Regions from separate parts of the Streptomyces pallidus (ex Mingjun et al. 2026) genome, predicted to be linked through region 4. Evidence: riboswitches for the same ligand, from Rfam matches in the RefSeq annotation. Region 4 holds a riboswitch; each other region holds the start of a gene.
The links. A riboswitch is a leader RNA that binds a small molecule or an ion and turns the genes downstream of it on or off. The one in region 4 is predicted to bind cobalamin.
Positions count from the first base shown of each region.

Region 1: linked by a shared signal. The riboswitch ahead of ACSHWO_RS11925 (ribonucleoside-diphosphate reductase subunit alpha) and the one ahead of ACSHWO_RS32795 (5-methyltetrahydropteroyltriglutamate--homocysteine S-methyltransferase) in region 4 are both predicted to bind cobalamin.
Region 2: linked by a shared signal. The riboswitch ahead of ACSHWO_RS04135 (ABC transporter substrate-binding protein) and the one ahead of ACSHWO_RS32795 (5-methyltetrahydropteroyltriglutamate--homocysteine S-methyltransferase) in region 4 are both predicted to bind cobalamin.
Region 3: linked by a shared signal. The riboswitch ahead of ACSHWO_RS10910 (energy-coupling factor ABC transporter permease) and the one ahead of ACSHWO_RS32795 (5-methyltetrahydropteroyltriglutamate--homocysteine S-methyltransferase) in region 4 are both predicted to bind cobalamin.

Region 1 is NZ_CP196181.1:2,791,535-2,798,345, reverse strand. Features, by position in the region: gene ACSHWO_RS11925 (ribonucleoside-diphosphate reductase subunit alpha) at 1-1,544, opposite strand, end outside; cobalamin riboswitch at 1,692-1,814, opposite strand; gene ACSHWO_RS11920 (GNAT family N-acetyltransferase) at 1,881-2,378, opposite strand; gene ACSHWO_RS11915 (Uma2 family endonuclease) at 2,457-3,038, shown strand; gene ACSHWO_RS11910 (YbdD/YjiX family protein) at 3,102-3,305, opposite strand; gene ACSHWO_RS11905 (carbon starvation CstA family protein) at 3,302-5,455, opposite strand; gene ACSHWO_RS11900 (GntR family transcriptional regulator) at 5,648-6,412, opposite strand; gene ACSHWO_RS11895 (extracellular solute-binding protein) at 6,713-6,811, shown strand, end outside.
Region 2 is NZ_CP196181.1:997,906-1,004,716, forward strand. Features, by position in the region: gene ACSHWO_RS04130 (FecCD family ABC transporter permease) at 1-498, opposite strand, end outside; gene ACSHWO_RS04135 (ABC transporter substrate-binding protein) at 495-1,487, opposite strand; cobalamin riboswitch at 1,524-1,660, opposite strand; tRNA gene ACSHWO_RS04140 (tRNA-Trp) at 1,744-1,820, opposite strand; gene ACSHWO_RS04145 (PfkB family carbohydrate kinase) at 1,867-2,856, opposite strand; gene ACSHWO_RS04150 (bifunctional 4-hydroxy-2-oxoglutarate aldolase/2-dehydro-3-deoxy-phosphogluconate aldolase) at 2,969-3,631, opposite strand; gene ACSHWO_RS04155 (sigma-70 family RNA polymerase sigma factor) at 3,852-5,684, shown strand; gene ACSHWO_RS04160 (Helicase associated domain protein) at 5,809-6,811, shown strand, end outside.
Region 3 is NZ_CP196181.1:2,568,788-2,575,598, reverse strand. Features, by position in the region: partial or broken gene ACSHWO_RS10940 (tRNA-dependent cyclodipeptide synthase) at 1-95, opposite strand, end outside; gene ACSHWO_RS10935 (EF-hand domain-containing protein) at 434-646, shown strand; gene ACSHWO_RS10930 (PadR family transcriptional regulator) at 732-1,328, opposite strand; gene ACSHWO_RS10925 (energy-coupling factor ABC transporter ATP-binding protein) at 1,397-2,218, opposite strand; gene cbiQ (cobalt ECF transporter T component CbiQ) at 2,215-2,964, opposite strand; gene ACSHWO_RS10915 (energy-coupling factor ABC transporter substrate-binding protein) at 2,968-3,318, opposite strand; gene ACSHWO_RS10910 (energy-coupling factor ABC transporter permease) at 3,323-4,015, opposite strand; cobalamin riboswitch at 4,044-4,241, opposite strand; gene ACSHWO_RS10905 (flavodoxin family protein) at 4,574-5,329, shown strand; gene ACSHWO_RS10900 (AMIN-like domain-containing (lipo)protein) at 5,387-5,917, opposite strand; gene ACSHWO_RS10895 (SsgA family sporulation/cell division regulator) at 6,065-6,472, opposite strand; gene ACSHWO_RS10890 (hypothetical protein) at 6,649-6,811, opposite strand, start outside.
Region 4 is NZ_CP196181.1:7,339,109-7,345,919, forward strand. Features, by position in the region: gene ACSHWO_RS32780 (GlxA family transcriptional regulator) at 1-898, shown strand, start outside; gene gap (type I glyceraldehyde-3-phosphate dehydrogenase) at 1,005-2,003, shown strand; gene ACSHWO_RS32790 (hypothetical protein) at 2,342-2,662, shown strand; partial or broken gene ACSHWO_RS32795 (5-methyltetrahydropteroyltriglutamate--homocysteine S-methyltransferase) at 2,714-3,266, opposite strand; cobalamin riboswitch at 3,269-3,391, opposite strand; gene ACSHWO_RS32800 (3-hydroxybutyryl-CoA dehydrogenase) at 3,614-4,486, opposite strand; gene aceB (malate synthase A) at 4,483-6,072, opposite strand; gene aceA (isocitrate lyase) at 6,111-6,811, opposite strand, start outside.

The DNA.
Region 1 (6,811 bases), 4.5 Mb from region 4:
ACCGGGCGCCACTTGGCGTTGGAGCGGCCGGCCTCCTCGGTCGGGTAGAAGTTGATGTCCACGACCCGGTCGAGGAAGGTCACGGCGGTGCGGACGGTCTCGTCCAGGCGCTCCCAGTCCATCTCGCCCGTCTCGGCGAGGACGAACGCGCCGAGGTTGACCGAGCCGAGGTTGCAGACGGCCGTCTCGCCGTCGTTGGTGACCTCGATGATCTCGGTGCACAGGTTGGAGGAGTGGACGACCGTGCCCGGCAGGGCGGTCTGGTTCGCGGTCCGGTTGGAGGCGTCCTTGAAGGTCATCCAGCCCTGGCCGGTCTGCGCGAGGGTGCGCATCATGCGGCCGTACAGCTCGCGGGCCGGCATGGTCTTCTTGGCCAGGCCCGCCTGCTCGGCCTTGACGTAGGCGGCGTCGAACTCGTCGCCGTACAGGTCCACCAGCTCGGGCACGTCGGCCGGGGAGAACAGCGACCACTCGCCGTCGGCGTTCACGCGGCGCATGAACTCGTCCGGGATCCAGTGCGCCAGGTTCAGGTTGTGCGTACGCCGGGCGTCCTCACCGGTGTTGTCGCGCAGCTCCAGGAACTCCTCGATGTCCGCGTGCCAGGTCTCCAGGTAGACGGCGGCGGCACCCTTGCGGCGGCCGCCCTGGTTCACGGCGGCGACGGAGGCGTCGAGGGTCTTCAGGAACGGGACGATGCCGTTGGAGTGGCCGTTGGTGCCGCGGATCAGCGAACCGCGGGCGCGGATGCGGGAGTACGACAGGCCGATGCCGCCGGCGTGCTTCGACAGGCGCGCGACCTGGTGGTAGCGGTCGTAGATCGAGTCGAGCTCGTCCAGCGGGGAGTCCAGCAGGTAGCAGGAGGACATCTGCGGGTGCCGGGTGCCGGAGTTGAAGAGCGTGGGGGAGGACGGCAGGTAGTCCAGGCGGCTCATCAGCCGGTACAGGGAGGCGACTTCCTCGACCGCCTCGATGCCGTCGTTCTCGGCGAGGCCGCAGGCCACGCGCAGCATGAAGTGCTGCGGGGTCTCGATGACCTGGCGGGTGATCGGGTGGCGCAGCAGGTAGCGGCTGTGCAGGGTGCGCAGGCCGAAGAAGCCGAAGCGGTCGTCGGCGCCCTCGCCGAGGGTGTGCTCGACCAGCGCGTCGAGGCGGGCCGCGTGCAGCCGGACGAACTCGGCGGTGCGGTCGGCGATCAGGCCCTCGCGGTGGCCGACCTCGACCGAGGCGGAGAAGGAGGTGGCGCCCTGGCCCGCGGCCTCCTCGGCGACGGCGATCGTCAGCAGGCGGGCGGCGAGCCGGGAGTAGGCCGGGTCCTCGGAGATCAGACCGGCCGCGGCCTCGGTGGCCAGCCCGCGCAGCTCGGCCTCGTCGGCGGCCGCGCTGCGGCCGCGCAGGGCGGCGGCGGCGACCCGGCCGGGGTCGGTGTCGGGAAGGTCGGCGGTCAGCTCGGTGAGGGTGCGCAGCAGCGCGGCCCCGGGGCCCCCCTCAGTTCCGTTGTCGGACGGGTCGGACTCGGCGCGCGGTGCGGAAGGCGCGATGGTCACGGGGGGAGCTCTCCCTCGCTCGGCTCCGGGACGGCGGCGGTGCGGGCGCGAGCGGGCGCGCGCGGGCAAGGGCCCGTCAGGGCAGCACCGCGCGGCGTCCACCGGCCCTACCGCGGGGCCCGGACGTGGTCGGCACCCGGTTCGGTCGAGCCGGGCGCACTGTCGGCAGGTCGTCGGACTTCGGTGACACCGATGGGTGTACTTCATACCGTTGCGGGACAGTTCCGGATTCGCACCGGATTCCCCTGCGGCGACAGCGAGGATGAGCATACATGTGGGGGGAGGTTTCTGTGTGACCCCCTAGATGTTGTGTCCGCCCCTTTGCTGAGCGTGGCCTCACAGCTCCAGTCGGTAGGTGAGCAGGGTCAGTGCGGGGATCGGGGACCAGTCCAGTTCCGGGGTGCGGACGAAGCCCAGGCGGGCGTAGATCCGCTGGGCGCCGCGCATCGCAGGCTGGGTGGACAGGGTCAGCGCGGTGACCCCGTCGAGGGCCCGGGCCCGCCCGATGCACGCCCGTACGAGGGCCTCTCCGACGCCCGCGCCGCGCGCCTCGGGCGCCACGGCCAGCATCCGGAACTCGGCCTCGTGCGGCCCGGCGACGTCGGCGAGGGGGCTCCCGGGCGGGGCGAAGGTCACCCCGCCGAGCACCTCCCCGCCCCGGACGGCGACGAGCACCTCGCCGTGGCCGGCCCGGCCGGCCACGTCGCGCAGGACGTTCAGGTAGCTGTCGTCCTCGTTCCGGTCGAGCAGCCCGTCGCCGGTGTAGGCCTGCCCGGTGATCTCTCCCAGTCGTTCGTACTCGGCGGTCGCGGCGACGCGGATGTCGATGTCCATGCCGCCGAGTGTGCCGGACGGGGGCGGGCGCCCGGCGCTATCGTCGGAAGCAGCACCGTCGAGGAAGGCGAGCGAGGCATGACCGTGATGACCGAACGTCCCCAGATCCTGACTGAAGAGTTCGAAACCCTCGCCCGGATAGCCGCCCGCGAGATCGAGGGGTTGAGGCTGGAGTTCATCGGCGGGAAGCTGGGGGTCAAGGCGATGCCGGATGGGGACCACGGGATGATCATCCAGTGGCTGCTGAGGGTCTGCATGCAGCACCGACCTGAACTCTTCCTGCACAACCAGGGCATCAAGGTCGATCGATATCGTGCTGGGCGGGCCATTCCGGATGGCGTGCTGGCGCCCAGCCAGGCGTTCGTGGGGCAGGGTGACTGGTGTGACCCAGACCCTGTCCTGATGGTTGTCGAAGTGACCTCGTGGGACTCTGACACCGACCGCCGGGACCGTCGGGAGAAGCCCCGCGCCTATGCGGAGGCCGGCATTCCCGTCTACTTGCTGATCGATCGGGCCAAGTGCGAGATGTCCGTCCACAGCGAGCCCAGCGGGCCACGATACGAGAACGTGCGCACAGTGCCGTTTGGCAAGGAGATCGAGCTGCCCGACCCCGTTGGCATCACGCTCCAGACCGATCCCCTCAAGGACTGGGTGCGCTGACCCCGCGGTATGAGAAGGGCCCTGCCGGCGATCCGGTGGGCCCTTCTCGCGCAAGCGCATCGCTCAGCAGCAGCGGAAGCCCGAGCGGGGGTCCGCCTCGCGGGCGTCCGTACGGGCGCGTTCGAAGGCGCGGCGGGTCATGACCTCGGCGCCCGGGTCGTGGGAGCGGGCGTGCGCGACGTACCGGTCGTACGCCGCCTCGCCCGAGAACTCCCGCAGGTAGAACCGCGCCTTCGCCAGCGCGCCGCGCACCGCGCCGCCGCTCACGCCACGGGCTCCTTCGTGCGGCCGCCGCCCGAGTCGAGGCCGGCGGCGGCGAGTTCGGCCCGTTCCTGCGGGGTGGCGAGGAGCCCGGCCGGAGCGATGATCCTCGACTCGGTCCACGGGACCTCGGTCAGCCGGACCGATTCGGGGCTGCGGACGGCGCGGACGCAGGTGCGGGCCGCGTCCAGCAGCACGATGACGATCAGGACCGCGAACAGCGCGGACAGGACGCCGTCGACGGTGGCGTTGAGGACCACCGTGTGCATCTCGTCCATGTTCTTCGCGGGTGCGAGCACCTTGCCGGCGTCGATGCCGTCCTGGTACTTGTCGCGCTGGGCGAAGAAGCCGACCTTCACGTCGTCCGAGAAGACCTTCTGCCAGCTGGCGGTGAGGGTGACGGCCACGTCCCAGGCGAGCGGCACACCGGTCACCCAGGCCCACCTGAGCCGACCGGACTTGACCAGCAGGGTCGTGCAGACGGCCAGGGCCACCGCGGCGAGCAGCTGGTTCGCGATGCCGAACAGCGGGAAGAGCTGGTTGATGCCGCCCAGCGGGTCCTTGACGCCGACCCACAGGAAGTATCCCCAGGCGCCGACGACGAGCGCGCTGGTCAGCCAGACGCCGGGCTTCCAGCTGATGTCCTTGAAGGACTTGTGCACGTTGCCGAGGGTGTCCTGGAGCATGAACCGGCCGACGCGGGTGCCCGCGTCCAGCGTGGTCAGGATGAACAGGGCCTCGAACATGATGGCGAAGTGGTACCAGAAGGCCTTCATGCCGGCGCCGCCGAGGACGGCCGAGAAGATCTCCGACATTCCGAGTGCGAAGGTCGGCGCGCCGCCCGTGCGGGACAGCAGGGTGGCCTCCTCGACGTCCTTCGCGGCCTGGGCGAGGAATTCGGGCGAGACGCTGAACCCGAGGTTCGTGACCGCCTCGGAGGCGGTCTGGACCGTGGTCCCGACGACTCCGCCGGGGGAGTTGACGGCGAAGAACAGACCGGGCTCGACGATGCAGGCGCAGATCATCGCCATGACGGCGACGAACGACTCGGTCAGCATGGAGCCGTAGCCGATGACCCGGACCTGGGTCTCCTTCTGGATCATCTTCGGGGTGGTGCCCGAGGAGACCAGGGAGTGGAAGCCGGACAGCGCGCCGCAGGCGATGGTGATGAAGACGAAGGGGAACATCGACCCGGCGAAGACCGGGCCGTCCCCGCGGGCGGCGAAGTCGGTGATCGAGGGCATCCGCAGGGTCGGCATGGCGATGACCACGCCGAGGGCGAGCATCGCGATCGTGCCGATCTTCATGAAGGTGGAGAGGTAGTCGCGGGGCGCGAGCAGCATCCACACCGGCAGCACCGAGGCGATGAAGCCGTACGCGACCATCCAGATGATCAGCGTTTCCTTCTCCAGGGTGAAGGTGTCCGCCAGCGAGGACTCGGCGACCCAGCCGCCCGCGACGATCGCGAGCAGCAGCAGGGCGACGCCGATGACGGAGACCTCGGTGACCCGGCCCGGCCTCAGCACGCGCAGGTAGAAGCCCATGAAGAGGGCGATCGGGATGGTCATGCCGATGGAGAAGACGCCCCAGGGCGAGTGCGCCAGCGCGTTGACGATGACCAGGGCCAGCACCGCCAGCAGGATGATCATGATGGCGAACACGGCGACGAGGGCGGCGGCTCCGCCCACGGGGCCGATCTCGTCCCGGGCCATCTGGCCGAGCGAGCGGCCGTCGCGCCGGGTGGAGAAGAAGAGGGTGACCATGTCCTGGACGGCCCCCGCGAAGATCACGCCGGCGACGATCCAGATGGTGCCGGGCAGGTAGCCCATCTGCGCGGCGAGCACGGGGCCGACGAGCGGTCCGGCGCCCGCGACGGCGGCGAAGTGGTGGCCGAAGAGCACCCGGCGGTCGGTCGGGTGGAAGTCGACACCGTTGTCGAGGCGTTCGGCGGGGGTGGCCCGGGTCTTGTCGACCCGCAGGACCCGGTCCGCGATGAAGCGCGCGTAGAAGCGGTAGCCGATGGCGTACGAGCCGAGCGCGGCGGCGAGCAGCCAGGCGGCGGAGACCTCTTCGCCGCGGGAGAGTGCGAGCACGGCCCAGCCGATGGCCCCGACGAGGGCGACGAGCACCCAGACGGCGACCGACTTCGGGGTCATGCGGCCTGCTGCGGAGGGCGAGTCCGGTGCCGTGCCCGAACTCGCCGCGCTCCGTTGGGTGTCTGTTGCTTCCGGTTCCGGCATGACCCTCGTCCCCTCGTTGATCATCTGCGCAAGCGCAGGGAATCTACGGGGGCCCGACCGGTGAACGTAAGCCCCCGTCCGTATAGCGGAACGAGAGTCAACTACGGATCATAGGGCGGGGCGCTGGAGTCGGGCGACGAATTTGTAACGATCTCCGCGGTACACCGACCGCACCCACTCGACCGGCTCCCCGTCGGCGTCGAGGGAGTGCCGGGAGAGCATCAGCATCGGCAGGCCGACGTCCGTGCCGAGGAGCCCGGCCTCGCGCGGGGTGGCCAGGGAGGTCTCGATGGTCTCCTCGGCCTCGGCGAGCCGTACCCCGTACACCTCGGCGAGGGCGGTGTAGAGCGAGGTGTACTTGGCCAGCGAGCGGCGCAGCGCGGGGAAGCGCTTGGCCGACAGGTGGGTGGTCTCGATGGCCATCGGCTCGCCGCTGGCGAGGCGCAGCCGCTCGATGCGCAGGACGCGCCCGCCCGTGGCGATCTTGAGCAGTCCGGCGAGGGTGTCGTCGGCGGTCACGTAGCCGATGTCCAGGAGCTGCGAGGTGGGCTCCAGGCCCTGCGCCCGCATGTCCTCCGTGTAGGAGGAGAGTTGCAGCGGCTGGGAGACCTTGGGCTTCGCCACGAAGGTGCCCTTGCCCTGGATGCGCTCCAGCCGGCCCTCGACGACGAGTTCCTGCAGGGCCTGGCGCACGGTGGTGCGGGAGGTGTCGAACTCGGCCGCGAGGGTGCGCTCGGGCGGGACGGGCGTGCCGGGCGGCAGTGTTTCCGTCATGTCGAGCAAGTGCCGCTTGAGTCGGTAGTACTTGGGCACGCGTGCGGTGCGAGTGGCCGCTCCGCCCTCCGGCTCGGTGCTCGCCCCTTCGGTGGCCATCGCCGCCCGCCTTCCCGACTCCAGTTTCGCTGCCGTCACCGGCTCCTCCGATATGTGCGGTCACATGGTGACACGGGTGAGGGGACGGGCCTTCGTCCTCCCCCAGGTGTCGGTCCGGTAACGGACGCGGCACCCAATCATTAGACCCTTGACACCCCTAAAGGTCTAGGCCAAGCTCCGGTTACTGGTCTACACCAATATGGATCAGATCCCGGCCCCACGGGCAGTACTTGTGCAGTACTCGGTGCATCACCGCGGCGGGCGAGGGAAGTTGCAGGCAGCATCCCTGAGGAGGGTGGCGTGAAGCGCAAGCTCATCGCGGCGGTCGGTGTCGCGGGCATGATGGCCGGTGTCGCGGCGTGCGGCAACGGGGGCGGCGACGACAAGGGAACGGCCGAC
Region 2 (6,811 bases), 6.3 Mb from region 4:
CCGGGCCATCGCGTACACGGCGACGAGCGCGCACATCGACCCGGCGAACGCGGCCGCCGGCACCCCGGCCCCGCCCGCGATACCGGCGAGACCTGCGAGGGCGCCCGCGCCCGCCGTCCCGGCGGTGCCGGCTCCCGCCCCGAGGACGATGACGAGGACCGCGCCGGCCGAGGCACCCGAGGAGGCGCCGAGCAGGAACGGGTCGGCGAGCTGGTTGCGGACGAGGGCCTGCAGGACGGTGCCGGCCACCGCGAGCCCGGCCCCGACGACGGCGCCGAGGAGCACCCGCGGCATCCGCACGTCCCACACGATGGAGCCGAACGCCCCGCCGCCCGGCCCGGGTCCGCGGAGCACCAGGTCGAGCACCTGCCCGGGGGCGATCCGGACCGGCCCCAGGGCCAGCCCCGCCACGGCCGACGCGAGGAGCGCGGCGGCCAGGACGAGCAGGACCACGGCGACGGGCGGACGCCGGGCAGGGCCCGTACGGGGGCGGGTCACGGGGCGTCGGGGTGGAGCTGGCGGCCCAGGGCCTCGACGGCGTCGGCGACGCGCACGCCGAGGACGGCCGAGGACAGCGGCAGCACGGCGAACCGCCGGTTCTTGACCGCTGGAACCTCCGCGAGCGCCGGATCGTTCAACAGGCGCTGCTTCTTCGCCTCGACGGTGGTGCCCCCGTAGTCGTAGATGAGGACGACCTCGGGCTTGCGCTCGATGACCTTCTCCCACGACACGTCGCCGAAGGTGTCCCCCAGGTCGGCGAAGGTGTTCGTCCCGCCGGCCAGGGAGACGATCTCGTTGCCGATGCCGTGGCCGCCCGAGGTGAAGGCGCTGTCCTGACCGGAGTCGTAGACGAAGACGGAGGGCCGGCCCCTGTCCTTGACCCGGGCGGTGACGGCGTCGATGCGGCGCTGCTGCTCCGCGATGAGCCGTTCGCCCCGCTCGGGCACCCCGAAGGTGCGGGCGACCTCGGTGATCTCGGTCTTCAGCTGCTCCAGGCCCACCGGGCCGTCGGTGCAGTACTCCACGCTGAGCCGGGTGTTGATGCCCGCCCCGGCGAGCGCCTCGCGGTCGCGGCCCTGCGCCTTGTCGAAGGCGCTGGAGTAACCGCCGTACACGAAGTCCGGGTTGGCGCCGAGGAGCACCTCCTTGGACGGGTACTCCTTCGCCAGCACCTTGATCCGGTCGTAGGCGGGCTTGTACGCGGGAAGCACCGCGTCGTCCAGGTAGGCGGTCCCGGCCATCCGGTCCTGCAGGCCGAGCGCGAGCAGCAGCTCGGTGGCGTGCTGGTTCATGGTGACGGCCCGCTGCGGCGGCGCCTGGTAGGTGCTGGTGACACCGCAGTTGGCGGTGGTGTACGGGAACCCGGGCGCGGCGGCCGTCCCCGGGGCGGCGCCCTGTCCGGCCCCGCTCGACCCGCCACAGGCGGCGAGCGGTACCAGCAGGGTGATCGGGGCGAGTGCGCGCAGCAGGGCGCGGGAACGCGGCATGGCGAAGCCTCTCCGGGGGATCCTCGTCCCCTGGTCGACGTGAAGAGGCGGCGCGTCAGTATCTGGCTTCCGGCCCGCGGGAGGCGGGCCGGTCACAGTGGCGGGACCGCACCGGATTCGCACCGGTTTCCTGTCCTGCACCGCCGAGTTGGTCCACACCAGTCTGCCAGACGCCGCGGACCGCGCGGTGACATGACGAAGGCCCAGCTCCGCCAACCCGGACCTGGGCCTTCACACGTGAACCACCGGTTCACCGTGGCAGGGGCGACAGGATTCGAACCTGCGACATTCGGTTTTGGAGACCGACGCTCTGACCAGCTGAGCTACACCCCTTCGATGGGGACAACCATGCCATGCCGCGGCGAGAAGATCCACTCGATTAAGGGTGCGTGTCCCCCGGGGCGCGGCGCCGGCGGTGGGTGGCGGCCAGGGCCGCGGTCTGGGCGAACGTCGGGACGCGGCCGGTGCCGCCCCGCCCGGAGACCGACAGGGACGCGGCGGCGATGCCGTGGGCCACGGCGTCGGCGAGGCTGTCGCCGAGGGCGAGCCGGGCGGTGACGGTGCCGGTGAAGCAGTCCCCGGCCCCGGTGGCGTCGACCGGGGCCGGGTTGACGGGCACGCAGTGGTACTCGGCCAGCGTCCCGTCGTCCAGGAGCAGCCGGTCCGCCCCCGCGGTGACCGCGACCGTACGGGCGCCCAGCGCGCGGTAACGGGCCGCGGCGGCGCCGGGGTCGGCGGTGCCCACGAGGGCGAGCGCGTCGTCGGGGCAGGAGGTCTTCAGCAGGCCGGTCAGCGGGGCGACCCGCGCCAGCAGTTGCCGGGCGGCGGCCCGGCCGGTCAGCCGGGGCCGGAAGTTGGGGTCGTACGAGACGTGCCCGCCGGCCCGGTGCACGGTCTCGGCGGCGGCCACCACCGCCTCGCCGCTGCCGGCCGACAGGGCCCCGGTGATCCCGCTGGTGATGAGGGCCCCGGCTCCGGTGAGCACGCTCCGCCAGGCTTCCACGTGCCCGGGCGAGAGGGTGGATCCGGCGCTGTGCGTACGCCAGTAGACGAACTCGCGGGCGCCTGCGGTGCCGGCGGCCAGCAGGTAGGCCCCGTTGGGCCGCGGGGCCCGGTGGACGTGGGCGGTGTCCACGCCGAGTTCGGCGACCCGGCGCAGCAGCGGAACGCTGAGCTCGTCGTCCCCGACGACGGCGAGGAGGGCGGTCCGGGCGCCCGCCGCCGCGGCCGCCGCGGCGGCGTTCAGGGCGTCGCCGGAGTAGGAGATGCGGGCCGGGGTGCCGTCGGCGACCGCCCTCAGGGCGGTGTCGGCGTGGATCTCGACCAGGACCTCGCCGAGGACCACCACGTCGTACCGGGGGCCGGCCACGGCCCCTTCGTCCGCGGCTCCGATCCCCGCGCCGACAGGGGCGCCGGCCACTCCGTCGTCCGGGCCGCCGCCCGTACCCCCCGCGCCACCGTCCGCGTACCCGCCCGGCATCTCAGCGGCCCGTCCCCCGGCAGGCGGCGCAGCACGGGCCCGCCAGCTCCGCGAAGACGGCGGCCAGTTCCGCGGGATCGTCCGGCAGGCCGCTGCCGATGCCGACGGCCGCGGCCCCGGCGTCGAGCCAGTCCCGGACCTCGGCGGGCCGGATGCCGCCGGTCGGGAGCAGGAGGGCCGCGGGGAGCACCGCAGCCAGGGAGCGGATGAAGCCGGGGCCGCCGAGGTGCGCCGGGAACACCTTGGCGGCGCCCGCGTACCGCACCGCGGCGGCGATCTCGCCGGGGGTGAAGCCGCCCTCGACGAACACCGCCCCGCGTCGGGCGGCGGTGTCCCGGACTTCGGGGGCCGGGTACGGGGAGACCAGGAAGGCGGCGCCGGCGTCCAGGGCGGCCTCCGCCTGCGCGGCTGCGGTGACCGTGCCGACCCCGATCATCGCGGGGCGGCCGTGCGCGTCGGCGAGCGGCGCGAGCCGGGCGACGGCCCGCGCCCAACCGGGGGTCGTGGTGGTCAGTTCGACCACGCGGCAGCCGGCGGCCAGCAGGGCTGCGGTCCGGCGGACGGCGTCGTCCGCCCCCGGAGTGCGCAGCACCGGTAGCAGTCGCTGGGCGGCGAGGGCTGCGTAAGGATGGCAGGACACGAGGCGACCCCCCGGTCGTTCCACGCGACGGAACTCCTTGCGCAGACCCTATCGGGCCCGCCCTGGCCTGTCGCCGGTTCTGCAGAAGCCGGGGTCCCGACGGGGCCGCCCAGCGCCTCGACCCGCCCGCCCGTCCGAAACCGGTTTTCGAGAACTTCCTCCGAATAACTGTTATCCGGCCGCTGCTCGACGGTCTCCCAGGTATCGGGCATCATCGACCGCCGGTACGGACAGGGAACCTCATATGACTACACAGCACACGGCAGAGCTGGTCGCGGCCGCCCGCGCGGGCGATCCCCGCGCGCAGGACGAGCTGGTCGGCGCCTACCTGCCGCTCGTCTACAACGTCGTCGGGCGTGCCCTGAACGGGTCAGTCGACGTGGACGACGTCGTGCAGGACACGATGCTGCGCGCGCTCGACGGTCTGGGCACCCTCCGCGCGGACGACAGCTTCCGGTCCTGGCTGGTGGCCATCGCGATGAACCGGGTACGGGCGTACTGGCAGGCCCGGCGCACCGCGCCCGGGGAGAGCGGCCTGGAGGCCGCCTGGGAACTCGCCGACCCCGGTGCCGACTTCGTGGACCTGACCGTCGTACGGCTGCAGCTGGAGGGGCAGCGGCGCGAGACGGCGCGGGCCACCCGCTGGCTGGAGCCCGACGACCGGGCGCTGCTGTCGTTGTGGTGGCTGGAGTGTGCGGGCGAGCTGACCCGGGCCGAGGTGGCCACGGCGCTGGAGCTGTCCCCGCAGCACACGGCGGTGCGGGTGCAGCGGATGAAGGCCCAGCTGGAGTCGGCGCGGGTGGTGGAGCGGGCGCTGGACGCGCAGCCCCCGTGCGAGATGCTCCAGGCGGTGACGGCCGGCTGGGACGGGCACCCGTCCACGCTGTGGCGCAAGCGAATAGCCCGGCACGCGCGGGAGTGCATGCGGTGCGCGGGGCTGTGGGGCGGGCTGCTCCCGGCGGAGGGCCTGCTGGCGGGGCTGGCGCTGGTGCCGGTCTCGCTGGCCCTGCTGGACGGCGTACGGTCGGCGGCCGCCGCGACGGGCGGCTTCGCCCCCGCGGGCGCGGCCTACCCGGCCCACCCGGGCGGCTCCGCCCACCCCGGCGCGCACCCGGGCGGCTCCGGCCATCCGGGGGACGCCGTCCACGCGGGCGGCGACGGCGGTTCCGGGCTCGGTGGCTCCGGCCTCGGCCACCCGGGCTCCGGCGGTACGGGTTCCGGCGGCGCGGAATTCGCCGGTACGGAGCTGGCCGACGCGGCCACGCAGTGGGTTCCCACCGTTTCCGCGCAGGGCGGCCTTCCGTACGCGGAAGGGGACCCGGAAGCGGCCGTGACGGGCGGCCGCAGTCTGCTGCGCAAGCGCCGCCGCAGCCGCCGCCGGGCGGTCGGCGGTGCGGTGCTCGCCGCGTGCGTCGCGGGCGGCGGGCTCGCCTACCTCGGCGGCTTCCCCGGCTCGGGCGGCGAGGACGGCCGGGACACCGCCGCCCCCGTGAACGCGCTCTCGGCCCCTGAGTCGGCGGCCGCCACGGCCTCGGGGGCGGCCTCGCCGTCCGCTTCCGCCTCGGCCTCCGCGTCCCCTTCCCCGTCGGCGTCCGCCCCGCCGAGCCCCTCCGCCGACGGCGCGAGCCCGAGCCCGAAGCCGACCCCGTCCAAGACCGCGCCCCGCACGTCGGACCCGGACCCGGGGCCCGCGCCGCAGGGGCCCGTGGGCCAGGTGGTGGCCCTGGTCAACGCCGAGCGGGCGAAGGCCGGCTGCGGCCCGCTCAGGGACGACGCGCAGCTGAGGTCGGCCGCCCAGGCGCACTCCGACGACATGGCGGGCCGGAACTTCTTCGCGCACACCAGCCCCGACGGCAGCGATCCGGGCGACCGGACGACGGCTGCCGGGTACCGCTGGTCCACGTACGGGGAGAACATAGCCAAGGGCCAGCAGACGCCCGAGTCGGTGATGGACTCCTGGATGAACAGCGCCGGCCACCGGGCGAACATACTGAACTGCTCGTTCAAGGACATAGGGGTGGGAATCCACCAGGGCTCCGGCGGCCCGTGGTGGACGCAGAACTTCGGCGCCCGGTGACGCCGCGCCGCCCGCGCCGCATTCCCCCCGGCTGCTTCAGTTTCGCGGCAGGATAGAACCTGGAGCGCAACGAGCAGATCAGCGGGCTCTCGACGAGCGGCTCGCAGGAACACGGGGAGGCGTGGTGGCACGTACCGCGCGGCAGGAGCTGCGTCCACACCAGCGCGAGGCGGTCGACGCCGTCGTGCGGGCGCTGGCGCTGCCCCCCGGGGGGAGGGTGCCCGGGGCCGGGCTGCGCACCCAGGTCGTCATGGCGACCGGCTCCGGCAAGTCCCTGGTCGCCGTGCGCGCGGCCGAGGAGTTGGGGGCCGGGCGGGTGCTGGTGCTCGTCCCCTCCCTCGACCTCCTCGTGCAGACGGTCGCCTCCTGGCGGGCGGGCGGCCGCACCGGCCGGGCCTTCGCGGTGTGCTCCCTGCGCGCCGAGGAGGCGGGCGTGCCCGCCACCACTGATCCGGCCGAACTGGCCCGCTGGGGCCGCGGCCCGGCCGACCGGGTGGACCGGGTGACGGTGTTCGCCACGTACGCCTCGCTGGGCCTCGGCACGATCGAGAGCGCGCACGCGGCCGGGCTGCCCGGCTGGGACCTGGTGGTGGTCGACGAGGCGCACCGCACGTCCGGCCGGATCGGCAAGCCGTGGGCCGTCGTCCACGACAACACCCGCATCCCGGCCCTGCGACGGCTCTACATGACGGCCACGCCCCGGGTCTGGCAGGACGGCGAGGAGCCTGGGGCGTCCGGACCGGAGGGCTCCGCCGACGGGGCCGGCTCCCGGGGCCGCGGCGCACTCGTCGCATCGATGGAGGACGACCCGGACGGCCCCTTCGGCGCACGCTGCCACACCCTCACCCTGGCCGACGCCATCGACCGGGGGATCTGCGCCCCGTACCGGGTGGTGTGCGTCGACGTCAGCGATCCCGCGTTCCAGGCGGCGGTGCTGCTGGGCGCCGACGGCCGCTCGGACGAGGTGCGCGGGGTCCGCCTCGCGGCCCTCCAGGCGGCCCTGCTGAAGGCCGCCGCCGACCAGGGCTTCCGGCGGACCCTCGTCTTCCACCACCTCACGCGCGAGGCCGAGGCGTTCGCGGCCGGGCTGCCGGCGGTCGCGGAGCGGATGCGCACGGCGGCAGCGG
Region 3 (6,811 bases), 4.8 Mb from region 4:
TCGACCTGCGCGAAGCGGGGCGCCGCCCACCGGGCGAGGCTGTTGACGCGCTCGGAGCCGAAGTAGCTGTGGCCAGGACTCACTCCGATGAGCACGTGGTCGCCCTCATCCCAGACATGGCGGCAAGCGCGGGTGAAGGGCAGAACTTCGAATGGTGCGTCTGCTGCGATCGTCACCTGTGTGATCGCCCTTGTTGCCGCATGTCCCTGGGAGCCCTGCGCTCCTGGTGTGGCGGTAATGCCGGTACGTTATGCGGTGGCCCCGGAACGTGACAAGCCCGAGCGGGCTCTCTCGGCCGGAAATTGTCGCTTCCGCGCTACGGAACGGTAATTGAATTTCTTTCTGCCGCCTGAACGGGACCCGGTAGCGGCGGTCGTTCCCGACTGGCGCTACCCTGAGCCGGTCAACGAGCACCAAGAAGGGGTGGATCCCAGTGGCCGACATCGAGAGCGCACGGGCGACGTTCGGCAGGTTCGACGCGGACGGCGACGGCTTCGTCACGGCCGACGAGTTCCGTCACGCCATGGCGGAGATGGGCGACCCGTTCGTGACGGGCCCGGTCGCGGACTCCGTGATCGCCGCCAAGGACACGAACGGCGACGGCCTGATGAGCTTCGACGAGTTCTGGGCCTCCCTGAACAAGTAGGGCCCCGCACCGCAGCCCCCGTACTGCCCCGCCGGCGGTACGGGGGCTGCGGCCTGCCCGCCGGCCCGGCCCGCGCGGCCACGTCCTACGGTGCGCCGCCCGGTTCGGCCGGGGCGTCCGCGGCGGCATCCGCGGCTCCGCCCGGCCGGGCGATGTCCTCGACCTCGGCCAGGGCCTCCTCCAGCCAGCGCAGCCAGAACGTCTCCAGGCCGATCCCGCCGTGCAGCACGAGCCGGCGCAGCCGGTCCTCGTCGGAGTCCCGCTCCGGGGGGAAGTCCTTCTCCTCGATCGCCCCGTACAGCGCCAGCTGCCGCCGGTGCAGCTCCAGGTGGCGCCGCAGCTCCCCGGCCAGCCCCTGCACCCCGGCCACGCCCGCGGCCCGCACCCGCAGCAGCAGGGGGTCCCGGATGGCCTTCGGGTCCTGGCTCTCGCCGATCCACCGCGCGAGCTCCGCGCCGCCGGCGGGCAGGACCTCGTACTCCTTCTTCTGACCCCGCACCGGCGCCTCGCTCGGCAGGGCCCGGATCAGACCGGCCTCCTCCAGCCGGCCCAGCTCGCGGTAGATCTGCTGGTGCGTCGCGGACCAGAAGTACCCGATCGACTTGTCGAACCGCCGGGTCAGTTCCAGCCCGGACGAGGGCTTCTCGAGCAGGGCGGTGAGGATGGCGTGCGGCAGCGACATGCCGTCATCCTAGGTTCGCCGCACGCCGGCGCCGGGCAGTGGTGCCGGGCACCGGTGCCGTGACCGCACTAGTGCCAGGCGGCCAGGGCCTCGGGGGTGCCGGGGCCCGCCGCGTCCGGCTCCAGCAGGTCCCGCGCCCGCAGGAACGCCGCCACCGCCGGCGACCAGGCCTGGCGCAGGCCCGCCGCGGCGAGCAGCTCCGGTTCGGCGAGCAGCTTCCCGGCCGGGCCGAAGCGGATGCCCGCCGGGGTCAGGACGGCCGCGTCGTCGGCCCAGCGCACCGCCAGCTCGACGTCGTGCGTGGCCATCACCACGGTGGTGCCGCGCGAGCGCAGCCCCGCCAGGGTGTCGAGCAGCCGCTCCTGCCCGTCCGGGTCGAGTCCGGCCGTCGGCTCGTCGAGGATCAGCACCCGCGGGGCCATCGCCACCGCGCCCGCGATCGCCGCGCGCTTGCGCTGCCCGTACGAGAGCAGGTGCGTGGGGCGGTCCCGCAGCGCGGTGATGTCGAGCGCGGCCAGTGCGGAGTCCACCCGGGCCCGTACCTCCGCGGCGGGCAGGCCGAGGTTCATCGGGCCGAAGGACACGTCCTGCTCCACCGAGGCGGCGAACAACTGGTCGTCGGGGTCCTGGACCACCAGCTGGACCGCCGTCCGCAGCCGGGTCAGGCCCGCCCGGTCGTGGCCGACGGGAGTCCCGTCCAGCCGCAGTTCGCCCGACCCGGGCCGCAGGCCACCGCTGAGCAGCCGCATCAGCGTGGTCTTGCCGCTGCCGTTGCGGCCGAGCAGGACCAGCGCCCGGCCCTCGGCGATGGCGAAGTCCACGCCGGTCAGCACCGCCGGGCCGTCCTCGTACGCGTAGCCGGCTCCGGCCAGTTCCACCAACGGGTTCACAGGTACAGCCCCTTCAGGGTGAGGGTCAGTGCGGTCACGGCCGCGAGCAGGGCCGCCGAGGCCGCCAGGAAGCGCCAGGAGAGCGTCGCCTCGGGGACGAGCACCCGCAGTGCACCGTCGTAGCCGCGCCCGGCGAGGCCCGACTGGAGCCGCGCCGCGCGGTCGAAGGCCCGTACGAACGAGGTGGCGGCGAGCCCGGCCACCGAACGCCACGCCGCCGCCCGGCCCGTGTTCCCGAGGCGGGCCGCCTGCGCGCGCCGCACCTGGGCGAGGGAGTCGAGCAGCAGGAAGCCGATGCGGTACATGACCAGGGCCACGTCCACCACCGGCGCCGGCACCCCGGCCCGGACCAGCCGGGGCAGCACGTCCGACACGGGCGTGGTGAACGCGAACAGCAGCACCCCGAGCGAGGCCGCGGACGTGCGCAGCAGCAGTTCGGCGGCGAGCCGCGGCCCGTGCGGGGCCAGCGAGACCGGACCCGCCGGGCCGCCGAGCGCGACGAGCAGCGGCAGCGCCCCGGTGAAGCAGAAACCGAGCGGGATCCGGAAGGCCCGCCACAGCTGCCGCCCGGCGACCCCGGCCGGCCCGAGGAGCACGGCGAGGGTCGCGGCGGCCACGAGCGGTCCGCCGGGCCAGGGCGGCAGGCACAGGGCGCTGATGGTCAGACCCAGCCCGAGCAGCGCCTTCTCCAGCGGATGGCGGCCCCGCCAGCGACTGCTGTGCGCGGCCACGTCGATCGGCAGCACCGGCTACGACTCCGGGGTGGGAGCCGGGGCGTCGCCGCCCGCCGCCGCGGCGGCCGCGCCCTGGCGGCGGCCCCGGCGGACGCCGAAGTAGTACGCGAGCACGCCCGCGCCCAGCGCCGCCTGGAGGGCGAACAGGGCCGACTCGACCTCTCCGGACGGGGGCTCGTAGAGCGGGGAGAACCAGGGCTCGTAGTCCGGCTTCAGTTCGGTGATGGCCGCCTCCGCCTGTGCGTCGGCACCCGTGAACGGTTCCTCCTTGCCCTCGCCGAGGCCGAGGGCGAGGGGCAGTACGGCCAGCGCCGCCACCAGGAGCAGCAGCAGAACGTTGATCTTCGTGTTCCGGCTCGGGTTCATCGCGTCACACCGCCGTCTTCTGCTCGGAGCGGCCGCTGAGCTTGGCGACGCCCAGCCGGACCAGGTCGGACTTGCTGGACTGCATCAGCAGCCGCATCACGAGGACGGTCAGCAGGCCCTCGCTCACGGCGAGCGGGATCTGGGTGACGGCGAAGATGCCGCCGAACTTCGCGAGCGCGCCGAGGAAGCCCGTGCCCGGGTCCGGGAAGGCCAGCGCCAGCTGGACCGAGGTCACGCAGTAGGTGACGAGGTCGGCGAAGAAGGCGCCGAAGAACACGGACACCATCAGCGGGGCGTTGCACCGCCGCAGCAGCAGGTAGGCGCAGTAGCCCGACCAGGGTCCGGCGATGGCCATGGAGAAGACGTTGGCGCCGAGCGTGGTCAGTCCGCCGTGTGCGAGCAGCAGCGCCTGGAAGAGGAGGGTGATCGTGCCGAGCACCGCCATGATGGGCGGCCGGAACAGGATCGCGCCGAGCCCGGTCCCGGTGGGGTGCGAGCAGCTGCCCGTCACCGACGGGATCTTCAGTGCGGACAGGACGAAGGTGAACGCGCCGGACGCGCCGAGCAACAGGGTGCTCTCGGGGTTGGCCTTCACCTCGCGGGTGAGGGCGCGCACCCCGTGGACGACGAAGGGGGCGGACGCGGCGCCCCAGGCGACCGCGTGCCAGGGGGGCAGGAAGCCCTCGGCTATATGCATGAGTGGGAGACCTCTCCAGCACCTCGTGGATGGACAACGCGCCCTGGCCGGTCTCCTGGCTCACGGGTACTGATGCCCTGGCTCCGCCTTCCCGGGCGGTGCGGGTCCCTACCCGCGCTGCCCAGTGGCTTTCCCGCAGGAGTGGAGCCGGACTTCCCGTTCACAGTGGCGAGGGCCGCACCGGTCTTGCACCGGTTTCCCGTACACCAAGGCCTGATGACCCTAGTCCGCCCCGCGGACCCGTAACAACCCGGCTCCGGCGCGCCTGTTGGGCCCGGAGATTCCGCTTCGGGCCGGCGGCGTACCGGTGTGCTCGGGGGCGGACGGGCGAAACGACGGCAGGGGCGCGGAAGTTCTGGCCCGGTCAGCCGTCGGGGGCGGACCGGCGCGTGCTGGGGCGCTCTTCCGTTCATGCGCTCCAACCGGCGCCGCCGGGGCGTGCGCGGGGTGCGGCCGGGAGCGGTGGCATGGGCGTCCGACCGGGAGGGGGCCGGGAGCGCCCCCCGGACGGGCGCCCTCCGGTCGCCGTGGGGCCCGGCGTCGCCGCAGGCTGGGAGGGTGGCCGCCGAACACGACACCGCGAACCCGCAGCGGGGGACGGACGCCGGGGCGTTCGACTACTCCGACCTGACCGCCGTCTACGTCAACTGCACGCTCAAACGCTCGCCCGAGACCAGCAACACGGAGGGTCTGATCACGCGCAGCCGGGCCGTCATGGAGGCGGCCGGCGCCCGGACCTCCCTGATCCGCGCCGTCGACCACGACATCGCCACCGGGGTCTGGCCGGACATGACCGAGCACGGCTGGGAAACCGACCAGTGGCCGGTCCTGTACAGCCAGATCATGGACGCCGACATCCTCGTCCTGTGCGGGCCGATCTGGCTCGGCGACAACAGCTCCGTCATGAAGCAGGTCGTCGAGCGGCTCTACGCCTGCTCCTCGATCCTGAACGAGAAGGGCCAGTACGCCTACTACGGGCGCGTCGGCGGTGCGCTGATCACGGGCAACGAGGACGGCGTGAAGCACTGTGCCATGAACGTCCTCTACAGCCTCCAGCACCTCGGATACGCGATCCCGCCGCAGGCCGACGCCGGCTGGATCGGCGAGGCCGGTCCGGGCCCCTCCTACCTCGACCCGGGCTCCGGCGGACCGGAGAACGACTTCACCAACCGGAACACGACGTTCATGTCGTGGAACCTGATGCACCTGGCGGCCCTGCTCAAGCGCTCCGGCGGCATCCCCGCCCACGGCAACCAGCGCTCGGCCTGGGACGCCGGCTGCCGCTTCGACTACCCCAACCCCGAGCACCGCTGACGGCCAGGCGGTACGGCCGGACGGTCGCAGGGCCGTCCGGCCGTACGGGGGCTCGACTCAGCCGCAGCACACGCTGCGGTGCGCGACGTCCAGCACGAACCGGTCGGGCGAGCGCAGGGTGAACGAGGTGTACGACGGCCTGCTGTCGAAGGCGGCGCCGAAGGTGACGTACCCCTCGAAGTCGCCCGTCATGGCGAAGCCCTTCAGGGCGGGCAGGTCGATCGTGGCGAGCTTCGGCCCGCGGTAGGCGCTCTCGCCGGAGCGCAGGTGCGCGTCGGCGGGGTGCAGGCGGATCTGGAGGAAGTGCTTCCCGGCCAGCGGGACGGGCTCGCCCGACCCGTCCCGGTACAGCCTCGGGACGCGGGTGACCTCGACGTCGGGGACACGTCCCCGCAGGTCGACGACGATCCGGTCGTACGCGCAGTGCCCGGCCCAGCGGGCGTTCACGACGAGCGGGAGGGCGGTGCGCCCGGCCGCCGCGGCGGCCGGGGCCGGGGCGGTGGAGGCGGGCGCGGCGAGGGCGATTCCGGCGGTGAGGAGGGCCACCGTGGCAAGGGCCACGGTCTGCCGGCGGCGGAGGTGGTTCATGACGTCCCCCCTGGTTCTCAAGAGACGGGGACCTGTGTCACTGCCGGAGACACTCCCTGCGCGCCGATGGTTGCGGCGAAACCGACCAAAATTCTCATTCCGCTGAAATCGCCCGAACCGGCACCTCGTGGACGGGGGGTCGGCGCGTCACCTGATCAGGAGGCCGTCCAGCTCCGCGTCGAGGTCGTAGTGCCGCTGCTCCTCGCCCCTGGGCACCAACTCCACCAGCCGCCGGCACAGCGCCCGGACGTCCTTGGCCCGGGCGGAGACCGCACAGCTCTGCTCGCCGTTGCTGAAGGCCAGGTACACCCGCGGCTCGCTGCGGCGCCGACGGGGCCATACCCGGATGTCGCCCGCGCCCGTGGCGCACGCCTCCCCGTCGAGCAGGAGGTCCCGCGAGAACACCCGGCGCGCCAGGTGTCGGCCCGCCCCCTGGAAGTCCAGGGCGAGCTCCCAGGGCCGGTCGGAGCGGTACGTGAAGGCCGCCTGCAGCGGGACGGGCTCGGGGGCGGCCTCCAGGCGGACGGGGAGGACGCGGTGCTCGATGACGGCCACGGCCGGTTCCCCTCCCTTCGGGGTGTGACGGGGGACTCGCCAAGCTAGTCCACCCCCGGGCCCGCACCACCGGGTCGAAAGTCCCGGGTCCGGGGGTCCCCGGACCCGTCCTCGCACAGGAACGGGAACGGGCCCGCCCTCCGGCCGGAGGACGGGCCCGCAGGGTCACCGGGCGGCTACGGGACGGGCTCGACCGGGACGGGCGAGACGACGAGCGGAACGTTCCCGTTGCTCTGCCCGACGGTCGCGGAGTCGGTTCCGGCCAGCTGGACACCGTTGCTCTGGTTGGTCGCCCCGGAGCCGGTGGCGACCTGCTGGGTGGTCGAGGAGTTGCCGGCG
Region 4 (6,811 bases):
CGACGTCGGCATCCCCGCCCAGGTCTTCACCACCCGGGCGAGCATGCCGTACGAGGTGCGGGTGTGCGGCGCCGCCCCCGGGCTCGTCACCGGCGGTGACGGTCTCTCGTACCACGTGAACCACGGGCTCGACGCGCTCGCATGGGCCGACATCGTCTTCGTGCCCGGCTACCGGTTCCCGGACCGCGAGGACCCTCCGCAGGGCGTCATCGACGCCCTGGTCGCCGCCCATGCGCGGGGAGCCCGGCTCGCCGCCATCTCGACCGGCGCGTTCGCGCTCGCCGCCACCGGCCTGCTCGACGGCAAGCGCGCTACGACCCACTGGCACTACGCACGCGCGCTCGCCGCCAAACATCCGCTCGTCCGGCTCGACGAGAACGTCCTGTTCGTCGACGAGGGCAGCGTGCTGACGTCCGCGGGCGCCGCCTCGGGCATCGACCTGTGCCTGCACATCCTGCGCGCCGACCTCGGTGTGGCCGCCTCGAACCACGCCGCCCGCCGCCTGGTCGCGGCCCCCTACCGCAGCGGCGGCCAGGCGCAGTACCTGCCCCGCAGCGTGCCCGAGCCGCTGGGGGAGCGGTTCGCCGCCACCCGAGAGTGGGCCCTGCGCCGGCTCGCCGAGCCCCTGACCCTGGAGGCGCTCGCCGAGCACGCGGCGGTGTCGTCGCGCACGTTCTCCCGCCGCTTCGCCGACGACACGGGGTACACGCCCATGCAGTGGATCATGCGTGCCCGGGTCGACAGGGCCCGTGAGCTGCTCGAACGCTCGGAGCGGAGCGTCGAGCAGATCGCCGCCGACGTCGGCCTCGGCACCGGCGCGAACCTCCGGCTGCACTTCCAGCGCATCCTCGGCACCACCCCGACCGAGTACCGCCGCACCTTCACCCAGGGCGAGTAGCCCGCCCCCGCGGTGTGGCGAGATCCTTTTGAACCATGGCGATCCCGCCACTGTCGTCGGAGGATCAAGGAAGCGAATCTGATGGCGAACAGAAGGGACACCGCTCATGACTCGCATCGCCATCAACGGATTCGGCCGCATCGGACGCAACGTGCTCCGCGCGCTGCTCGAACGCAACAGCGACCTCGAGGTCGTCGCCATCAACGACCTCTCCGAGCCCACCACGCTCGCGCGGCTGCTCGCGTTCGACTCGACGTCCGGCCGCCTGGGCCGCCCGGTGACCGTCGACGGGAACACCCTCGTCGTGGACGGCCGCCGCATCACGGTCCTCGCCGAGCGCGAGCCGGAGCAGCTGCCCTGGGCCGAGCTGGGCGTGGAGATCGTCCTCGAGTCGACCGGCCGCTTCACGTCCGCCGGGGCCGCCCGCGCCCACATCAAGGCAGGCGCGAAGAAGGTGCTCGTCAGCGCCCCGTCGGACGGCGCGGACGTGACGCTGGCGTACGGCGTGAACACCGACGCGTACGACCCGGCGGAGCACACGATCGTCTCCAACGCCTCGTGCACGACCAACGCTCTCGCGCCGCTGGCCGCCGTCCTCGACGAGCTCGCCGGGATCGAGCACGGCTTCATGACGACGGTGCACGCCTACACGCAGGAGCAGGCCCTGCAGGACGGTCCGCACCGCGACCCCCGCCGCGCCCGCGCCGCCGCCGTCAACATCGTCCCGACCACGACCGGCGCCGCCAAGGCGATCGGCCTCGTGCTGCCGCAGCTCGACGGCAAGCTGAACGGCGACTCGATCCGCGTTCCGGTTCCGGTGGGTTCGATCGTCGAGCTCAACACGACCGTCTCCCGCGACGTGACGCGCGAGGACGTGCTGGCGGCGTACAAGGCCGCGGCGGAGGGTCCGCTGGCCGGCGTGCTCGAGTACTCGGAGGACGCGCTGGTGTCGTCCGACATCGTGGGCAACCCCGCCTCGTCGATCTTCGACTCGGCCCTCACCCGCGTCGACGGCCGCCACGTCAAGGTGGTCGCCTGGTACGACAACGAGTGGGGCTTCTCCAACCGAGTGATCGACACCCTCACCCTCCTCGCCGCCCGCTGACGCGGGTCGAGCCGGGCCTCCGCGGGGCAGACCGTCCCGATGCCCCCGCGGACCGAGCGGGTTCCCGACTGCCGACGAGGCAGCCGGGAACCCGCTTTTCGCATGCGGTCGCCGCGCGCGGAGGGCGTCGGCGTCCGGGTGCGGGACCCCTCACGTAGCGCACGCCACGCCGGGCGGCCCACCCGCCGCGGAGCAGACGCCTCGGCACACGCCCGCAAGTCCCGCGGCGACCTGTGCCTGCCGCGCCTCACCGAGACCGCCCGGATCACCGGCCACATGTACCTGCGCGGCTTCGGGCACGGCGTCAACCTCGGTGTGGAGAAGCGCGGCGGTGAGACGTGGCTGCGGACCGAGATCGCGCGCCCGACCTCGTCCTGGAGGCCGGCGCCACCCCGGCGACGGGGGCCACCCCGCAGGTGCGCCTGACCACCGTCGCCGGCACGGCCTTCCTCCAAGCCCGCGGCCAGATCACCGGCACCTTCACCGCCGACACCAGGACCGGTACGCGCCCGGCCGACTGCGCCCGCCCGGTCTGGTACGTGCGCGCCACCGCGGCCCGCGACAACAGCCAGGGCATCAACGCCTGCCGCCTCGACATCAACTCCGCAAACCCCGTCACCTGGGTGCAGTTCGACAACGTGCAGACGATCTGGCGCTGACCCGCCGCCGGTCCGGGGGGCGCGCGGCGGCGCCCTCCCGGACCGGGGCCGTCAGGACGCGCCCAGCTCCGCGCGGACGGTGCGCGCGGCCGCGACCAGGTGCTCCAGCGAGGCGCGGGTCTCGGGCCAGCCGCGGGTCTTCAGACCGCAGTCCGGGTTGACCCACAGCCGCTCCGCCGGAATGGCTTCGAGTCCCCCGCGCAGCAGGGCGGTCGCCTCGTCCGTGCTCGCACGCGGGGTTGTGGACGTCCCACACCCCGGGGCCGGCCTCGCGGGGGTGGCCGTGGGCCGCGAGTTCCCGCGCGACCTGCATGTGCGAGCGGGCCGCCTCCAGGCTGATGACGTCCGCGTCGAGGTCGTCGATGGCCCGGACGACGTCGCCGAACTCCGCGTAGCCCATGTGGGTGTGGACCTGGGTGTCCGGGCGGACCCCGCCCGTGGTGAGCCGGAACGCCCCGGTCGCCCACTCCAGGTACGCGGCGCGGTTGGCCGCCCGCAGCGGCAGGGTCTCGCGCAGCGCGGGCTCGTCGACCTGGATGACGGAGGTCCCGGCCGCCGCCAGGTCGTTCACCTCGTCGCGCAGCGCCAGGGCGACCTGCCGGCCGGGGCGATCCACCCGGCGGACACCTACTGGCCGTCGCTTCCCAGGCCCCTGCGGACCCAGTGCGTGTGACGGCGGTCGTTCCCGCTCACCGCTGCGGGGCAGTCCCGGATTCCCACCGGGTTCCCTCTTGCGACGCATCCCGCCTGGCGGACGGGGCGAACCAGCTGCCCGGCCAGCCTACGGGGTCCCACGCCGGTCCCGGAGGCCTTGTCCCTGATCCGGACGGGGAGACGGGACGCACCGCGGCCCCGGGCGGGCAGCGCGACGGGGGTGCGGCGGACACCACTCCGCTGCACCCCCGCACCCGCGCGGCCGGGCCCCTCAGCCCGGCGGCACCACCGGGCCCCTCATCGGTCCCGGTCGTACGTGTGGAACCCGCGGCCGGACTTGCGGCCCAGCCGTCCTGCCTGCACCATCCGCTGGAGCAGCGGCGGCGGGGCGTAGAGGGGTTCCTTGAACTCGTCGTAGAGGGCTTCCGCAATGGCGGCGACGGTGTCGAGCCCGATCAGGTCGGCCAGTCTGAGCGGTCCCATGGGGTGGGCGCAGCCCAGCTCCATGCCGGCGTCGACGTCGGCGGCGGTGGCGAAGCCGGATTCGGCCATGCGAACGGCCGAAAGCAGGTAGGGGACCAGGAGGGCGTTGACGACGAAACCGGCCCGGTCCTGCGACCGGACCACCGTCTTGTCCAGCGTCTCGCGGGCGAACGCCTCCACCGTCTCCACGGTCTCCCGGGCCGTGTGCAGCGAGGGGACGACCTCCACCAGCGGCAGGACGGGGACGGGGTTGAAGAAGTGCAGCCCGACGACCCGGTCGGCGCGGCCGGTGGCCATGGCCAGGCGCATGACGGGCAGGGAGGAGGTGTTGGTGGCGAGGATCGCCTCCGGATCGGCGACGATCTTGTCGAGGGCGGCGAAGGTCGCGGTCTTGACCGCCGCGTCCTCGGTGACGGCCTCGATGACGAGCTGCCGGTCGGCGAGGTCGTCGAGGGTGCCGGAGAAGACGAGCCGGGTGAGGGCGTGCTCGGCGGAGATCCGGTCGGTCTTGCCCCGCTGGACGGCGCGTTCGAGTGAGACGGCCACGCGTTCGCGGGCCGCCCGGGCCGCGGCGTCGCCGGCTTCGCAGACGACGGTGTCCAGGCCGGCCCGAGCGCAGACCTCGGCGATTCCGGCGCCCATCTGCCCACCGCCGACCACCCCGACCCTGCTGACGGCGGCGCTCACGACCGCACGTCCGTCCGGACCAGGTGGCGGGTGTAGGCGTCGGCGGTGAAGAAGGCCGGCAGGTCCCGTCCGAGTGCGGTGCGCTCCAGCACCGCCCGGGCCTGGGGGACCAGGGCGCCGGGCCGTTCCGCGGCGAGTGCCGCGCACTCCGCGTCGAGGACGGCGAGTACGGCGTCGCGGTCGACGGAGCGGTGGCGCAGCCACTGCCAGAGCTGGGTCCGGGCGACCTCCGCGGTCGAGGCGTCCTCCAGCCGGCCGTGGAGGGCCACCACCCCCTGTCCGCGCAGCCAGGCCTCGACGCAGCGCAGGGCGACGGCGACGTCGGCGCGGACGCCCTCCCGCGTGGGAGGGCCGCTGGAGCGGCGGACCGCGAGGAGGTCGGCGGCGGTGACGGCGACGTCCTCGCGGGTGCGGTCGAGCTGGTGGGGGCGGTCGCCCAGCACCCCGTCGAAGACCTCGCGGCAGACCGGGACCAGGCCCGGGTGGGCGACCCGGGAGCCGTCGAAGCCGTCCTCGGCCTCCCGTTTCTCGTCCAGGCGCACCCTGGCCAGGGCGGCCTGCTCGGCCGTCGGGTCCTCGCCCGGCAGGTGGGCGGCCGTGGCGCCGATGGCGTGGGCGCCGCGCCGGTGGCAGGTGCGCACCAGCAGCTCGGTGTAGGCCCGCATGAAGGGGGCGGTCATGGTGATCGCGGCGCGGTCCGGCAGCTGGAAGTCCGTGCGGTGGCCGAAGGTCCTGATGACGCTGAACAGGTAGTTCCAGCAGCTGGCGGTCAGGCCCGCGCTGTGCTCGCGCAGTTCGTGGAGGATCTCCTCCATCTCGAACGCGGCGGTGACCGTCTCGACGGTGACGGTGGCGCGGACCGTGCCGCGGGGGATGCCGAGGAGGTCCTGGGCGAGCCGGAACACGTCGTTCCAGAGTCTGGCCTCGTAGCGGTTCTCCAGCTGGGGGAGGGAGAAGTACGGTCCGGAGCCGGCGTCGACCTGCCGTCGGGCGCAGTGGAAGAAGTACAGCCCGAAGTCGACCAGCGAGGCGGACGGGGCACGTCCCTCGACCCTCAGGTGCTCCTCGGCGAGGTGCCAGCCGCGGGGCCGCACCATGAGGGTCGCGGGCCGCGCGACGAGGCGGTGCCCCCTGCCCCCGGGCGTGGGCGGGTCGACGCGCCGCCGGCAGGCGTCGAGCAGACTCAGCTGGCCGCCGATGACGTTGTCCCAGGTGGGGGCGGTGGCGTCGGCGAAGTCCGCCGTCCATACGTGGGCGCCGGAGTGGAGCGCCTGGACGGCCGTCCGCCGGTCCGGCGGGCCGGTGATCTCGACCCGGCGGTCTTCCAGGCCCGGGGCCGGCGGGGCGACCCGCCAGTGCGGGTCCGCGCGGACCGCGGACGTGGCGACGGGGAAGTCGAGGGGCGTGCCCGTGACCAGGCGGCCCGTCAGGCGGCGGCGTTCCTTGAGGACGTCCTCGCGGCGGTGTGCGAAGGCCGCGTCGAGGGCGCCGACGAAGTCGAGCGCCTCCGGGGTGAGGACCTCGTCGTGGCGGTCGCCCGGCGCCGCGAGGACCCGGACCCGGTGCGTGATGGCGGTGGTGGACATGCGGTCTCCTGAAGGGGGCGGAGCGGGGGGCGGGTGGCCTAGTGGAACTGCTCCTCCTCCGTGGAGCCGGCGAGCGCGGTGGTGGAGGACCCCGGGTTGACGGCGGTGGAGACCAGGTCGAAGTAGCCGGTGCCGACCTCCCGCTGGTGCCGGACGGCGGTGAAGCCGTGCTGCTGGGCGGCGAACTCCCGTTCCTGGAGGTCGACGTAGGCGGTCATGCCGTGCTCGGCGTAGCCACGGGCGAGGTCGAACATGCCGTGGTTGAGGGAGTGGAAGCCGGCCAGGGTGATGAACTGGAACTTGTAGCCCATGGCGCCGAGTTCGCGCTGGAACTTGGCGATCTCGTCGTCGTCCAGGGCGGCCTTCCAGTTGAAGGAGGGCGAGCAGTTGTAGGCGAGCATCTGGTCCGGGAACTCGGCGTGGACCGCCTCGGCGAACTCGCGGGCCTGCGCCAGGTCCGGGGTGCCGGTCTCGACCCAGAGCAGGTCGGCGTACGGGGCGTAGGCCAGGCCGCGGGCGATGACCGGGGCCATGCCGCCGCGCACCCGGTGGAAGCCCTCCGCCGTGCGCTCCCCGGTCGTGAACCGCGCGTCGCGCTCGTCGACGTCGCTCGTGAGGAGGGTGGCGGCGAGGGCGTCGGTGCGGGCGATGACCAGGGTCGGGACGTCGGCGATGTCGGCGGCGAGCCGGGCCGCGTTGAGGGTGCGGACGTGCTGGGAGGTGGGCACGAGGACCTTGC